DNA from 3 places in the Pseudoalteromonas sp. J2K-J031 genome. Region 3 is predicted to be linked to each of the others. Evidence: predicted binding sites of a transcription regulator. Region 3 holds the regulator's gene; each other region holds the start of a gene.
The links. Region 3 encodes FliA, which starts transcription of late flagellar genes. Its sites were predicted from a motif close to CTAAAGNTNNNNNNNNNNNNGCCGATA; they were not measured.
Positions count from the first base shown of each region.

Region 1: a site for FliA is predicted at 3,510-3,536, ahead of AC3KZC_RS00335 (DUF5610 domain-containing protein). Genes of this name have one in related genera too.
Region 2: a site for FliA is predicted at 2,118-2,144, ahead of AC3KZC_RS13610 (DUF3530 family protein). Genes of this name have one in related genera too.

Region 1 is NZ_CM200279.1:67,021-72,294, forward strand. Features, by position in the region: gene sthA (Si-specific NAD(P)(+) transhydrogenase) at 1-360, opposite strand, end outside; gene AC3KZC_RS00320 (acyl-CoA desaturase) at 373-1,506, opposite strand; gene fabR (HTH-type transcriptional repressor FabR) at 1,647-2,264, shown strand; gene trmA (tRNA (uridine(54)-C5)-methyltransferase TrmA) at 2,278-3,375, opposite strand; gene AC3KZC_RS00335 (DUF5610 domain-containing protein) at 3,568-4,704, shown strand; gene murI (glutamate racemase) at 4,771-5,274, shown strand, end outside.
Region 2 is NZ_CM200279.1:3,012,583-3,017,856, reverse strand. Features, by position in the region: gene murU (N-acetylmuramate alpha-1-phosphate uridylyltransferase MurU) at 1-407, shown strand, start outside; gene djlA (co-chaperone DjlA) at 397-1,239, shown strand; gene AC3KZC_RS13610 (DUF3530 family protein) at 1,252-2,085, opposite strand; gene rluA (bifunctional tRNA pseudouridine(32) synthase/23S rRNA pseudouridine(746) synthase RluA) at 2,188-2,841, opposite strand; gene rapA (RNA polymerase-associated protein RapA) at 2,884-5,274, opposite strand, start outside.
Region 3 is NZ_CM200279.1:2,634,635-2,639,908, forward strand. Features, by position in the region: gene AC3KZC_RS11865 (chemotaxis protein CheA) at 1-1,242, opposite strand, end outside; gene AC3KZC_RS11870 (protein phosphatase CheZ) at 1,259-2,029, opposite strand; gene cheY (chemotaxis response regulator CheY) at 2,047-2,430, opposite strand; gene AC3KZC_RS11880 (RNA polymerase sigma factor FliA) at 2,476-3,159, opposite strand; gene AC3KZC_RS11885 (MinD/ParA family ATP-binding protein) at 3,206-4,063, opposite strand; gene flhF (flagellar biosynthesis GTPase FlhF) at 4,056-5,274, opposite strand, start outside.

The DNA.
Region 1 (5,274 bases), 1.2 Mb from region 3:
AATGCGATTTCGATCGTAGAAGCTGGTACGTAAATTAACCTGTTTAGAAATCACATTACCGGCATGATTCAAAATATCAGGGAAAGTGAGCTTGCTGCGCTGCTCTTTAAGATTGAATAATGGGTTCGAGTTATATTCAATGAGTCGACTGACTGAGTGCCGTAGTGCTTTTGAAGGAATTGTTCCCCAATGAGCACAACCACCTCCTACAGACGGTTGCTTCTCGATTACCGCGACTCTTTTTTTGCTTTTAGCTAAGTTCATGGCAGTGCCTTCACCGCCAGGGCCTGTACCAATGATTATCGCGTCATATTGATAGTCTATTTTTGGTGATTGTTTTGCTTCTTTTGATTTAGCCACACCGTTTCCTCTTTAGCTGTAACGTGCTCTGAGCAGTTGGGCATTTAATTCAAGCCACGATTGCTTTTGTTTTTGCCAAGCCAATTCAAATTCACGATATTGATTCATGATTGCTGACTTTTCACATTGTTTGAGCATGGTATTCTTTTTAGCGTCAAGCAATTGTTTTTTAAGTTTACAGTAACTTTGCAGCTTTTTGAGTAAAACATCATACTCTTGCTGTAACAATTCAATTTTTGCTTGTCCTAACTGAGTTTGTTTTAAAGTTCGCGCCGTTTTATTGAGTAATGTATCCGCTTTCGCTTTTTCAATTCGCTCAATAGGTGTTGTCTTTAGCTTACTTGTTAAGCCAATGTACGATAGAGATTTTATCATCCATTTAGTCGGATCGTAATGCCACCATCGGATACCATTGCGGTAGTCACTGGCAAAGATATGATGGTAATTGTGGTAGCCTTCACCATAAGTAAATAATGCAAGTAAGCCGTTATCACGCGCAGTATTGCTTTCTGTGTAAGGGCGAGAGCCCCAAATATGAGCAATAGAATTAATAAAAAAGGTAAAATGTTGGCTCAAAACCAATCTGAGAACACCTGCAAGAATAAGCATACCCCATACGTCACCAAAAAGAATACCAAGGGTAAGAGGAATGCCTACATTGGTTAAGATAGTTAAAAGTAGGTAATGGCGGTGTTGCCACATAACGATCTTATTTTTTTGTAAGTCGCGACAATTATTATAATTTGAATAATTATCGCCTTGATAATCTCGTAACATCCAGCCTATATGGCTATACCAAAACCCATTGGTTGCAGCGTATGGGTCTTTTATTGGGTCATCAACTTGACCATGGTGAATTCGGTGATCAGAGCTCCAGTGTAGTGCGCTGTTTTGAATTGCAAAGGCGCCGCCTAGTGCAAAAATAACTTCAATTACAGGATGTGCCTCATAGGTTTTGTGAGCCCATAACCTGTGATAACCCGCGGTAATCGATAATCCGGCAAAAAACATACAGCCTACAAATGCGCCCCAATTTGCAGTGCTAAAGCCGTAATTTACGCCATACCAAGGCACTAAAATAAGTGCAGCGCAAAAAGTCAGGGTAAAAAATAAAACGTTTGTCCAAATAATAGGTGGTTTTTTCATCATAATAATCTCAGCGTACAACTGTACGCTAAAATAGAGGTTCAGCGTCATTCAGTCAAGTTGCAAATGGTATTACAGTTGGTAATTTGATCCGTAAGTAAATATGATAAACTCGTTTTTATCAATGAAGAGGGCACAGAATGTCAGGCGTTCGAGCAAAACAAAAAGAGAAAACTAGGCAAGCATTAATTGAGGCTGCATTTAATCAGTTAAGTGCGGAGCACAGTTTTTCCAATTTAAGTTTAAGAGAAGTTGCTCGAGAAGCGGGGATTGCTCCAACGTCGTTTTATCGCCATTTTAAAGATATGAATGAACTGGGCTTAACCCTGGTTGATGAAGCGGGATTAACGCTCAGGCAATTAATGCGTCAAGCTCGCAGTCGAATAGAGTGTGGCGGCAGTATCATTACGATTTCCATTTACACGTTTATGGAATTTATTGAAGATTCGAGCAATCAGTTTCGCTTACTTTTACGTGAGCGCTCAGGCACTTCTAAAGCGTTTCGAGCCGCTGTTGCGCGCGAAATAAAGCACTTTATTTTAGAGTTAGCTCATTATTTAGAAATTGAGACACACTGCGATGTCAAATTAGCTTATATCCAAGCTGAAGCTATGGTGACGTTAGTATTTAATGCTGGTGCTGAGGCACTTGATTTAGATAAACAGCATCGGGTTGAGCTGGTGGAGCGCCTTATTTGGCAATTGCGTTATATTGCAAAAGGCGCTTCGATGTATAACAAGGACAAAAAAAGCAGCTAAGGCTGCTTTTAATTTATTTTCGGGTTAAAAAGACCCCTGACTCGATGTGATGGGTATATGGAAACTGATCAAAAATAGCAAAACGTTCAACATTATGAGTTTGCGTTAAGGCTTCTAAGTCCCGCTCTAGTGTTTGCGGATTACATGATATATAAATGATGTTGTCGTAGTTTTGTACTAGACGAGTTGTGCCCTCGTCTAAACCGGCACGCGGTGGGTCGACTAAAATACTCTGGCAATTGTAGCTTTTTAAATCAATGCCTTTGAGGCGAGAAAATTCTTTTTCACCTTTCATTGCTTCGGTAAATTCTTCACTCGACATTCTAATGATATCAAGATTAGTAATTTTGTTTTCAGCAATGTTAAATTGCGCAGATGCTACCGATGATTTTGATATTTCAGTTGCAAGTACGCGATTAAATGCCGGTGCTAATGCAATTGAAAAATTACCATTCCCGCAATAAAGTTCGAGCAAATCATTTGAAAGGTTTTGGCTGATATCGAGTGCCCACTCAAGCATTTTCTGATTTACTTTCGCATTCGGCTGAGTAAAGCTATTTTCTACTTGCTGATAAACTAGTTCCTTACCAGCTACGGTGAGTTTTTCAACGACATATTCTTTACCTAAAGCAATTTTTTGTTTGCGGGCGCGGCCAATAAAGTCGATGTTAAATTCGCTGGATAATGTACTTTTGAGTTCATTGATTGCGCTTAACCATTCATCATCGAGCGCTTTATGGTACAACATGCTAACAAGTACTTCGCCGCTGAGAGTTGATAAATAATCTATTTGGAATAGCTTTCTACGTAATATTTCTTTTGTTTTAAGCTCGGCAATGAGTCGTGGCATTAAAGTAAAAATAATTGGCGCAGCAGGGTCGAATTGCTCAACTCGAATTTTTTCTTTGCTTTGCTGATCAAACATGATGTGGAATAAATCGTCACCATCATGCCAAACACGAAACTCAGCGCGTTGACGATAATGCTTTTCTTCAGATGCGAATACTTCAAGGTCGTTCACCCCAAAACGAGCAAATTGAGCTGCAATTGTTTGTTTTTTATCATTGAGCTGTTGTTCATAAAGTGCGGGATTAATTGTGATGACTGCCATCGGTCTGTCTCTGTTTTATTTCGTCGCGCTATTTTATGGAGCAAGGATGATTTGTCTAGTACTATTACCATTCAATCCTAAGCATCTGAGCGCGGTTTTTGAATTGTTATCGTACAAAAAACACTCACAAACTGCTTAAGTTATATTTAGTTTAGCCGATAATAATTCTATAAAGCGTATAGGAGAAAGATCATGAAAATTGGTCTGCCAGGGTTTCAGCCTGCTACTTTGTATAATAACTTTTTGAAAACACAAGTTAAACAGAGTGATAGCTCGGCATTGCCACAAAAGAATTATCAAAGTGATGTCAATGGCATTGCAGCCAAAGTCATGCAAACAAAATTAGCTGACGCACTTTCAATGCCTGAAAATAAAAAAGCGAAAAATGAATCACTTTTTGATTTTGAGGAAGTAGCTAAAAATGTTTTAGGGTTTGTTAAGGGCGCGGTGCTTAAAGCTAAAAATGAAGGTGCTGATGAATCTAAATTACGTAGTATGCTAGATGAAGCAAAAAAGGGAATTTCCATTGGTATTGAAGATGCTAAAAGTGAGCTAGAAGATGCAGGTTTTTTAACTGATGATATTAAAGAAGGGATCAACAAAAGTGATGCTTTAATGTCTGAGGGTCTAGATAAGTTTGCTCAAGAGCTTTTTAAAACCCCAAAACAAGATATTTATAGTAATTACCGTCAAGCGAGCCAATATAGTTTAACTAACGGAGCTCAATTGAGTATCAAAACACTCGATGGTGATGAAATTAAAATCACGTTTAATAGCGAATATGCCCAAGCAGATCAATTAACCTTAAGCGCTGATGATAGAGGTAAGCGTATGGCTATGGAGTCTGTATCTGCATTTAGTTATGGTTTTTCATTAGAAATTAATGGTGAAATCGATGAGCAAGAGCAGCAGGCTGTTAATGCTTTAATGGAAGACTTGCAAGGCGTGAGTGATTTGTTCTTTAGTGGCGATTTAGACCAAGCATTTAATAAAGCCACCGAGCTTTCAATGGATCCATCGCAGCTAGCTGGTTTTTCAATGAACCTGCAGCAAACAGAAATGATGAGCAGTGTTAAAGAGTATCAGCGAAATATCCCAGGTAGCAATGTGGCCGAACAATTAAAACCGCTCAATGAGGGGTTAGGCCAAGCTTTTACACAAGCAAAATCTTTGAAGATTGATGCTCAATTGGCAGGTTTAATTGAGTGGCTTAATCAAGATAAAGATTCAAAACAACTCAATACCTTGCTTGAGTACAGTAAAGTGATATTTGAGCAATACTCTTTATTAGAGCAAGAAGCAGGCAAATCAGATAAAGCTTCGAAGTAATAGCTTCTATATAGTTCAAGGTAAAAATGTGGCAGACTAATTAGTAGTTGTTTAGGAGTATTTAGTTTGCAACCTCATATTGTTATTTTTGACTCTGGCATTGGTGGTACAACAGTGCTGGAGCATATTAAAATCCTTTATCCTTTCGCGAAGTATTCATATTTAATGGATAACCTGTTCATGCCTTATGGTAATTTAACGATAGAAGTATTGCAGCAGCGCTTACTCGCTAAGTTGAAAACCGTTGAAGCCAAGTTTGAAAAAATAGACATTATCGTAATCGCATGCAATACCGCTAGTACTCAAACGTTAGAATTGTTGCGCAGATACACTGAGATTCCTATTGTGGGTGTTGTTCCTGCTATAAAACCGGCTTGTTTAAAAAGCGTTACGGGTTCTGTAGGGCTATTGGCAACACCCGGTACAATTAAAAATGTATACACACACAGTTTAATCAATGCACATTCAAATGATGTAAAGGTACATTTATATGGTTCTACCCGCCTAGTAAATTTAGCGGAAACAAAATTCTGGACGGGTGCAATACAGATTGACGATGTTGCTGAAGAA
Region 2 (5,274 bases), 380 kb from region 3:
AAGCGTTACCTTTATTAGGTGAAACACCTTTTATCGTTATCAATGGGGATATTTTCACCGATTATGATCTCAGCAGTTTAACTCAATTACGTCTTGATGACGGGCATGCGCATTTAGTTTTAGTGGAAAATCCACCGCATCATCCAACAGGTGATTTTGCTTTTTCCCAAGGTTTTTTAGATGCCGATAGCACACCTCGTTTTACTTTTGCTGGTATTGCGCTGTACCATCCTGATTTTTTTGCTGGTTTGCTCGCAGACTTTCGCCCTTTAGCGCCATTGCTTAGAGCTAAAATGGCGCAGCAAAAAGTACAGGGGGAACGCTATTTAGGATTGTGGATTGATGTTGGCACACCTGAGCGATTAGCCGAACTAAATTTAATACAAGGACAGCAAGATGTGGGGTAAGGTAATTGGCACTATTTTTGGCTTTTTGTTTGGTCGTTGGCTCGGAGCCATTTTAGGTTTTTACCTCGGGCACATGTTTGATCGCTCTATCAAGCAAAACTTTGACAAAGTCGGCGGTTTTCAATCGTTATTTAAAGACGAAGAAGTAAGTGAGCGTCAAGCGTTATTTTTTTATACCTGTTTTTCAGTGATGGGGCACATTGCAAAGTCGAATGGCCGTGTGAGTGAAACGCATATCAAAGCCGCTGGTGTGTTTATGGACGAAATGCAGCTGCAAGGTGAAAGTCGCCAAGAAGCGCAAGACGCTTTTCGTGCCGGTAAAAGTAATGATTTTGCTTATATAGAGACACTTGAAGAATTTAAACTGCGCTTTAAAGGGCGGTATGATTTGCTGCAATTGTTTTTAGAAATTCAAATTCAAATGGCTTTCTGTGATGGTGTGTTATCTGACAATGAAAAAGCGTTGTTACAGCAAGCAGCAAAAGCTTTGGGGTTTTCGACTAGGCATTTTGCGTTTATTCTAAAGCGTTACCAAGCTGAATTTAAATTTAATCAGCAGCGTCAGCAATTTCGTGGCCAACAAAATAATCAGCAACGTCAAGCAAGTACTGCGCATTCAGGCATGGATCGAGAACAAGCACTTGCAGTGCTTGGGGTCAGCCAAGATGCAACAGCAGCTGACATCAAAAAAGCATACCGAAAATTAATGGGGCAACATCATCCTGATAAATTAGTATCACAAGGGTTGCCGCAGCATTTAATGGAAGTTGCCAAACGAAAAAGCCAAGATATTCAAGCTGCTTATGAATATTTAAAAAAGAATCCAGCTTAGTTTTTTGTCTCGCTACAAGCCTGATTTAGTTAAAAATCCATAGATTTCTTTCGTTAAACGAGCTTGCTGCTGCGGGCTTGTTTGACTGTTAAATAGCTCGCGTTGACGATAATTTAATTTGTGTTCACGTGTTGCAATGATCTTGCGTTGTAAGAGCGTTTCTTTCACTAGACTGCTATCGGTAGTGCTGAAAATATCCAGTACGGGCGGTTTTATTTTAGCAAAGCTTTTGTTTAGCCCTTCATTTTTAGCCATGTCTGGTAAATAGCTACTTAATAATATGAGCGCATCCACTTCTTCCTCTGGCGTCTTGCTAAAGTAATCAACTAATAATGTCGCAGTAGCTCCTTGTGCAATTACAATCACAAACCCTGGATGGCTGAGTGCAGTCTGGTATACAGCTTTAAAGCGGCTCAAAAGTTGTAATTGGTATGCATTTAAGGCGTCAGTATCGAGCAATTCGCCTTCAGGTGCATGGAACAGCGTGCCATCGTTTTTAATTTCTTGCTGATAAAAGTCAATAGGATCAGGGATATTCATGGCATAGCTCACCCAACCATATTGATTTAAGGTTTTACGCAGCGTGTCTAAACCATAATGATTATTGGCGGGCATGTGCCAATCGGGCATTAAAATGACGATACCCTTTGCCATTGCCGAGGTGCGGTCGCGAAATAACGTAGTAAATTCCGTTTCGCCAGCCAGCACCATTTTAATTTCATCACCGCGGTAATAATGAAATTGATCTTGTTGGAAAATACTTTCAAGTGAGTTTGGGGCTTTAATCTCTGGCGTCTCAGCCGCGACAAGATTAAGACTCCACATTAATAACAATAGGTATCGCACACTCAATCCACTTTGATTGAACAATGATTTATTATCGGCCTAAAAAACAAAACGTTGAGTTTTTTATCTGCGTGTGACTGCAACTGCGATAGCTTGGCTGCCCTAAAAAGGGCAGGGCGAAGTAAATTCTAGCGCCTGATTTGTAACTGGGTGCGTTAATGCAAGCCACTGGGCATGTAATTGTAAGCGACTGGCCATTTGAAATGCTTCAGAGTGGGCATAAAGCTTATCTCCCAAAATAACATGACCTTGCGAGAGCATGTGCACCCTAAGTTGATGCGAACGCCCTGTAATCGGTGTGAGAGCAACTCGCGTGGCATGCTCTTCATAATTGAGTACTTGCCAATGCGTGAGTGACGGTTTGCCATATTCAAAGTTAACCATTTGTTTGGGGCGGTTGGGCCAATCACAAATAAGGGGTAAATCAACTGAGCCTGTTTCAGGTGTTAACCTGCCAAATACTCGAGCGATATAACGCTTTTGTGTTTTTCGGTCTTGAAATTGACGGCTTACGTGGCTATGGGCAGCTTTATTAAGTGCCAAACAAATAAGGCCGGATGTTGCCATATCAAGCCGATGAACAATTTTTGCCGTTGGAAATACCCGTTGTGCGCGTTTTTCAAGGCAATCGGCATGTAACGGATCTTTACCCGGTACGGTCAGTAAGCCACTAGGTTTATTTAAAATCAAAAGGTCTTCATCTTGATAAATAATGTCAAGATACGGAGACATAGGGGGGGAGTAATTAAGTAACAAGGCCGACCTCTTAGTTAGAAGTCGGCCATTTTAGAGAAATGCTTAGTGAGACACAACAATTAAACGGATAGCGTCTAATTTGAGTTGGGTTTTATCAATATGCTGGGCTAGAGCCGTTTGTTGCTTCACAAAGAACCTAATTTCTTCTTCTCGGATATTTGGATTACATTGCTTGAGTGCGGTTAAGCGTGATACTTCATCACTAAGTGCAGCTTCCATATTTGTTTGTGCACTCGTTTTTAAGCTTTGCATTTGTTGCTCTGCTAGGCCTTGTGCCGTCGTGATTAAGGTGTGAATTTGCGGTTGAAGCGCTGTCACTAACTTGCTGCCTGTTTGGCGGCCAACGGCTGAAAGTTGCTGGTTAAACCCTTCAAAGCCGACATTAGCAGCAAGATTATTACCCGATTTATCAAGTAAAATTCGAATGGGTGTAGGTGGTAAAAAACGACCAATTTGGAGTGAGTTAGGTGCGGTTGCTTCGGCAATATAAATTAGCTCAACAAAAAAGGTACCCACTGGGAGTTTTTTATTTTTTAGTAAGGCTACGGAACTTGAACCAAAGTTGTCATCGGCAATTAATTCCATCGCGCCTTGTACCATAGGGTGATCCCATGAAATAAAGTGAATGTCTTCTTGTGCAAGCGCGGTTTCGCGGTCAAAGGTGACGGTAATGCCTTCGTCTTTTAAGCATGGAAATGATGGTACTAACATGTGCTCACTTGGGTGCAGTACAACGCTATTTTCGCCTTTATCATCTTGATTGACGCCAAAAACGTCAAAAATCTTGATCATAAACATGGCTAAGTGGGTTTCGTTATCACGCGCTGCAATGGCTTCAACAAGCTGCTCTGCACGACCTTGCCCACTTGAGTGCAGCTCTAGCAAACGGTCGCGGCCTTGCTCCATTTTATTTTTAAGCACTTTGTTTTGCTTTTCAACTTGCTCAAGCAATGGGTCGAGCTCATCTTCATCGCAGTTATGGCTTGCAATGAGTTCGAGTAATTCTTCAGAGAATTGTTGATACAGTAATTGGCCTGTACTTGATGTGTGCTCAAAACCGTTGATCCCTTCGTGATACCAGCGATACAGCACTTCTTGGGCGGTATTGGCAAAATAAGGCACGTGGATTTGTACATCGTGGGTTTGGCCAATGCGGTCTAAACGGCCGATCCGTTGCTCAAGTAAGTCAGGATTAAGCGGTAAATCAAACAGTACTAAGGTATGGGCAAACTGGAAGTTGCGCCCTTCAGAGCCTATTTCTGAGCATAATAATACTTGGGCTGCATTATCTTCACTGGCAAAAAATGCGGCAGCGCGGTCGCGTTCAATGATGCTCATGCCTTCATGAAATACTGCCGCTTTAATGGCTTCACGCTCACGTAACTCTTGCTCAAGTGTTAAAGCAGTATGTGCGTGGGCACAAATGACTAATACTTTTTCACGTTTAAGTTCTAATAACTTATCAACTAACCAATCAACACGAGGGTCGAATTTTGCCCACGTTGCACTACCGCCTTCGAACTCTTGATAAATTTGCTCAGGGAATAGGGCGCGTAAAGCTCTTTTTTCAGCACTAGGTGAGCCACCTAAATTGCCCATTACCGACATGGCTGTTTGATACTGTTTTGGCATTTTCATTGGGTGGGCAGAGAGCTTTCGCTCTGGGAAGCCACAAATACCTGAACGGCTATTTCTAAATAAAATGCGGCCGGTACCGTGGCGATCAAGCAATTGAGATAAAATATCTTTACGTGCTTGTTCATCACCTTGATTGGATTTTGTTAATAACTCGGCAATGTTTGTGTGCGATAACAAACCTTCAAGGGTTACTTGCGCTTGTGGGGTGATGCTTTTCTCGGCCATTAATTGATTGGCGGCATCTGCGACTTCTTTGTAATGGCTTTCTTCTTCAACAAAGGCGTCGTAATCATAAAAGCGATCGGGATCAAGTAGCTTTAAGCGTGCAAAGTGGCTTTCATGACCCAGTTGCTCAGGCGTTGCTGTTAATAAAATAAGGCCTTTAATATCTTGGCTAAGTGCTTCGATACGAAGGTATTCAGTACTCGGTTTGCTTTTATCAAAACGTAAGTGGTGCGCTTCATCGACCACTAATAAATCCCAATCAGCGAGCGTCGCTTTTTCAAACCAGGTTTTTTTCTTAGTGATAAATTCAAGGCTGACAAGAACAAGTTGCTCAGTTTCAAAAGGATTAAATGAGTCGGCGTACGCTTCGGTACAGCGCTCTTCATCGAAAATTGAAAACTTTAAGTTAAAACGACGAAGCATTTCAACCAACCATTGATGCTGAAGGTTTTCAGGCACCACAATTAAAATGCGATTGGCTCGGCCACTTAATAGCTGTTGGTGAATGATCATGCCCGCTTCAATGGTTTTACCTAAGCCTACTTCGTCAGATAATAAAACGCGCGGTGC
Region 3 (5,274 bases):
AAAACGACCAAATACTTTTTTAATTGGTTGCATCCGTGTTTTCATCACTGCGCCTTGTAAATCAGCAGTAACAACATCCAAATTAGATATCGCTTTATTCATGCTCTCGCTACTAACTGTAGTACCAAGACTGACTAAACGATTACGTACCAACACCAATTCACCAACCATATTCATTATTTGATCTAGCCGTTTGGTATCAACACGCACTGTTGTTTCTGCTTGAGGTGCAGCAGGTTTAGGTGTAGGAGCTTTGGCAGCCACCAAAGGGGCCTTTGTTGGTTCAGGTGCTTTATTTAAGGGAGCCGGATCTTTACTTGCAGGAACTGAGGCTGGTTTTGCAACAACTGGCGGTTTTGCCTCAACTTTAGGCTGATTACTAGTAGTGCTTGCAACTGCTTTTGGTGCTCCACCTGCGCCATGAAGTTCATCTAATAAAGATTCAAATTCATCTTCCGTGATCTCTTCATCAGATTGTGAATTAACAACTGATGATTTTTTTTCTGCTAACGGGGATGCTTTATGGGATTCATTTACCACAGAGCCAAAAGAACCAGAACCATGCAATTCATCTAATAAAGACTCAAACTCATCATCAGTAATATCATCATTTGATATATCTTGTTTTTGAGCTGTTGTAGCGCTTTTACCAGATCCATGAAGTTCATCTAGCAAACTTTCAAATTCATCTTCTGTAATATCATCAATATTAGCAGTTGAGTTTTCAGCATCATCGACTGGATCAGCACCAAAAAATATATCGTCAAACTCATCTTGAGGCGGTTCATTGCCTGAAGGCTCTTGTACAATAGGTGCACTTGGCGCAGCAGCTACGACAAAATCATCATCAGAAGCTGGTTTACTTAACTTGTGTAATGTTTCAAGTAATTCAGGTGAGGCTGGTTCTGGTTGTTCACGATTCTGAATTTTAGCAAACATTTCATTTATCGTATCAAGTGCTTGAAGAATTACATCCATTAACTCAGATGTAACTTTTCTTTTTCCTTGACGCAATACGTCAAAAATATTTTCAGCTCCATGACATGCATCTACCAACTCTGTCATTGAGAGAAAACCTGCACCACCTTTAACAGTATGAAAGCCTCGGAAAATAGCATTCAATAAGTCAGTATTTTCTGGATTATTCTCTAATTCAACCAATTGCTCAGACAGGAGCTCTAAAATCTCTCCAGCCTCAACCAAAAAATCCTGCAGAATATCTTCATCAACTTCAAAGCTCATGCAGCTGTTCTCCCATTTAGAAGCCTAAGCTTGACAATAAGTCATCAACTTCATCTTGACCCGAAACCACATCATCTCGCTCTGCAGCATCAATAATTGGTCCTTCCGCAACTTGATCAAGTTCTTTATCATGAACTTTAGTTGCCTCTATTTTTTTCTCATGTACAACTTTATGACCATCTACTGGCGATCCGAACACCGTTAGCATCGAGATTAAACTATCTTCAACTTCTCTAACGAGCTCAATCACTCTACGAATTACCTGGCCGGTTAAATCTTGGTAATCTTGAGCCATCAGCACTTGTGTCATTAACCCATGCAACTGATCGGTATTGGATTGAGTGTTTTGGATAAAATGATCCAAATTTTTACAAAGTAACTTAAATTCGCCTAATTGAAGATCTCTTGACATCAAACGATCCCATGAAGGCTTTAATTTGGTTATATCTTCACTTAACTTATCAGCAAGAGGTAAGCTAGCCTCTATTGCGTCCATCGTTTTATTTGCAGCTTGCTCTGTCATTTCCATGACATAGTTTAGTCGCTGCTTAGCGTCTGGAATTGATTCTTTGGTAAGCTCAGAAATTTTATCATCAAACTGAAAATTCTTTAGAGAATCATGTAATTGACGAGTTAGTTTACCTACTTCAGCAAAGAGTTCTGATTGTCCTTCAGCTGTCAATTCCATTAAAAAATCATTAGCTTGTTCTTGCTCTCCTTGCTCAAGCAATGCAACCAAATGCCTTGCTTGGTCAAGGTTAATATGAAGCGCAGCGCTGGCTGACATGAAGCTCTCCTTCCTGTTTAACCTAAACGCTCAAACACTTTATCCAGTTTTGTTTTCAACGTAGCTGCTGTAAATGGCTTAACAATATAACCGTTTACTCCTGCTTGCGCTGCTGCAATAATTTGTTCTTTTTTAGCTTCTGCAGTAACCATTAAAACTGGTAAATGCTTTAATTTATCATCAGCACGAATAGCTCTTAATAAATCAATTCCTTGCATACCAGGCATATTCCAATCAGTTACAACAAAATCAAACTCTTGATTTTGCAACATTGGTAATGCGGTGCTCCCATCATCTGCTTCTTGAACATTGGTAAATCCCAAGTCTCTTAACAGATTTTTAATGATTCTTCTCATAGTTGAAAAATCATCTACCACAAGAATTTTCATGTTTTTATCCAAAACATCCTCCAGTGAGGTTTAAAACCAAATTCACAAAATACTTAATTAAATCCAGCCAGTGATTTTAGCTTTGAGCTTAACCATTGCCTGACCATGTATCTGACTAACCCTTGATTCACTTACATCAAGAATAAGTCCTATTTCTTTTAAATTCATTTCATCGTTGTAATAAAGTGATAAAACGAGTGCGTCTCTCTCAGGTAGACTCTTTATTGCTTCAACCAGTGAAAGGTTGAATTTTTCTGTTTGAGTATGATTAAAAGGTGAATCAAAAGCATGAACTTGATCGTCACTATGTAACACATCTTCATCTACACCTAAGTCTTCAATCCCAATAATCCTGCCACTGTTTACATCATTAAGAATATCATGGTATTCATTGAGCGTAATATCAAGTTTTTCAGCAACTTCTATGTCTTTTACTTCTCTTCCTAACTCTGCTTCTAGCTCTGATGTAGCTTGAGCGACCATTCTGGCGTTTTTATGTACTGAACGGGGCACCCAATCGCCTTTACGAATCTCATCAAGCATCGCTCCTCGGATACGGATCCCAGCGTAAGTTTCAAAACTTGCACCTTTTGTACCGTCAAAGTTTTTTGCAGCCTCAATAAGACCAATCATGCCTGATTGAGTTAGATCATCAAGTTGCACGCTCGAAGGTAGGCGGGCAAGTAAGTGATAAGCTATTCTTTTGACCAAAGAAACATGTCGTTCAATCAGGTTGGTCATTTGCTCAGTATTGCAGTAGCCGGAAACTTTACTCACTCACTAGGCCTCAGCGATTTACTAATTTTTCGATGAAAAACTCCAAATGCCCTGAAGGTTGATTTGGAATAGGCCATTTAGCAGCTTTGGCTGCAAGAGTTTTAAATGCGATGGCTGCCGGTGATTTTGGAAATAAATCAACGATTGTTTTTTGCTTGCGAATAGATTTTCGCATATTTTCGTCAAATGGCACCGTTGCCACTAACTCCAAAGCAACATCCAAAAAGCGATCTGTTACTTTTGATAACTTAGCAAACAGCTCTTGCCCTTCGCGTAAACTACGCACCATATTTGCTACAATTTTAAATTTATAGACGCCATGCTCGCGACTTAAAATTTTAATTAAAGCGTAAGCATCAGTAATCGACGTAGGTTCATCACAGACCACTACAAGTACATCTTGCGCTGCTCGCGAAAAGCTCAATACCATATCTGAAATACCCGCTGCAGTATCAACAATTAGTACGTCGTAGTCAGCATTAAGTTCACCAAAAGCACGGATTAGCCCCGCATGTTCTGCAGGTGACAACTCCACCATATTCTGTGAACCAGATGACGCAGGTACTATGCGAATGCCATGAGGCCCTTCAACTAAAATATCTTCAAGCTCACATTCACCAGACAATACATGAGATAAATTGCGCTCTACTCGCAATCCGAGCATAACATCACAATTGGCAAGCCCTAAATCCGCATCAAGAACAAGAACTCGCTGGCCTTGTTGCCCCATTGCGATTGCCATATTAAGCGAGACATTAGTTTTACCTACGCCTCCTTTTCCGCCCGTCACTGCAATTACTTTCACAGCTTGATTTGTTTGATTCATTCTCCGCAGGCCACTTGCTTGATCTAAAACTGTATTAATCATACATCCCTACTGCATGAGACTCCAAGTTTGGATGTCTTTTAAATTGCGTGTTTGCACGTTTTGCGAACAGTTGTTCAGCCTTTTTTACTAGTTTTTCTGCATTTGCCACTCGAATATCCTCAGGAACCCGTTGACCATTAGTAAGATACCCTATTGGGAGGCGATTTTGAATCGCTATACTAATAATCTCTCCTAAACTAAGACATTCATCAAGTTTTGTGAATATACAACCACTTAGATGTACCTTTTTGAAGTGTTTTACTGTTTCTTGCAATACTTCATGTTGCGCTGTGGCGCTCAGTACTAAATAGCTGCGAATGTCCACTCTGGCATTTTTCATTAAGGTATTCAACTGCTCTGTTAAACGTAAGTCTCGTTGACTCATACCTGCTGTGTCAATTAATACTAGACGCTTATTTCTTAAATGATAAAGCATTTCTGCTAATTCATTTGCATCTTTGACCTGCTTAACTGGACAACCAATAATTCGACCATAAGTTGCAAGCTGCTCATATGCACCAATACGGTAAGTATCTGTTGTGATTAGCGCTATTTTATCAGCGCCAAATTTTTGAGCACCTAAAGCCGCTAACTTTGCAACTGTGGTCGTTTTGCCAACACCTGTTGGGCCCACCAATGCAAAAACACCACCATTACGCAAAATTTCATTGTTACTGGTATAAAGTTGGCTTTGTACCATTTCAAGTAAAGCTTGCCATGCTTTTTTCTCTGACACATCATCAGGAATAAAACACGCCATTTGCTCTGCCACTTCACTGCCGATCCCCATGCCTTTTAATCTATCAACCATGTAAGCTTTTGTCGGGTCTTTACGAGCTAAGTCTTGTGACATTAAACCAGATACTTGGTGCTCCAATAGTTGACGAATTGCAAACATTTCATCGCGCATTGCTTTAATTTCAGCATCGTTTCGAGGGTGAACATTTAACAAAGGTTCAACGGTCTTTTCTGGTACTTTTTTAGTATCAGGTATCAAATCATCTTCTTCAGGGCCTTTATACCAATGCGATGTTGAAACTTTTTGTTGTTTTTCTAACATACTTGATAAAGTTGAAGATTGTGGCTTAGTTGCTTGACGATTCAATAATGCTTCAAGGCTGTCTGCCACCTTTGCTTCTGGCTCTGGCTTTACTTGCATTGCACGAGGGCGAACAAATTGACCCTGCATGCTATCTGTCTGTGTTGTTTGG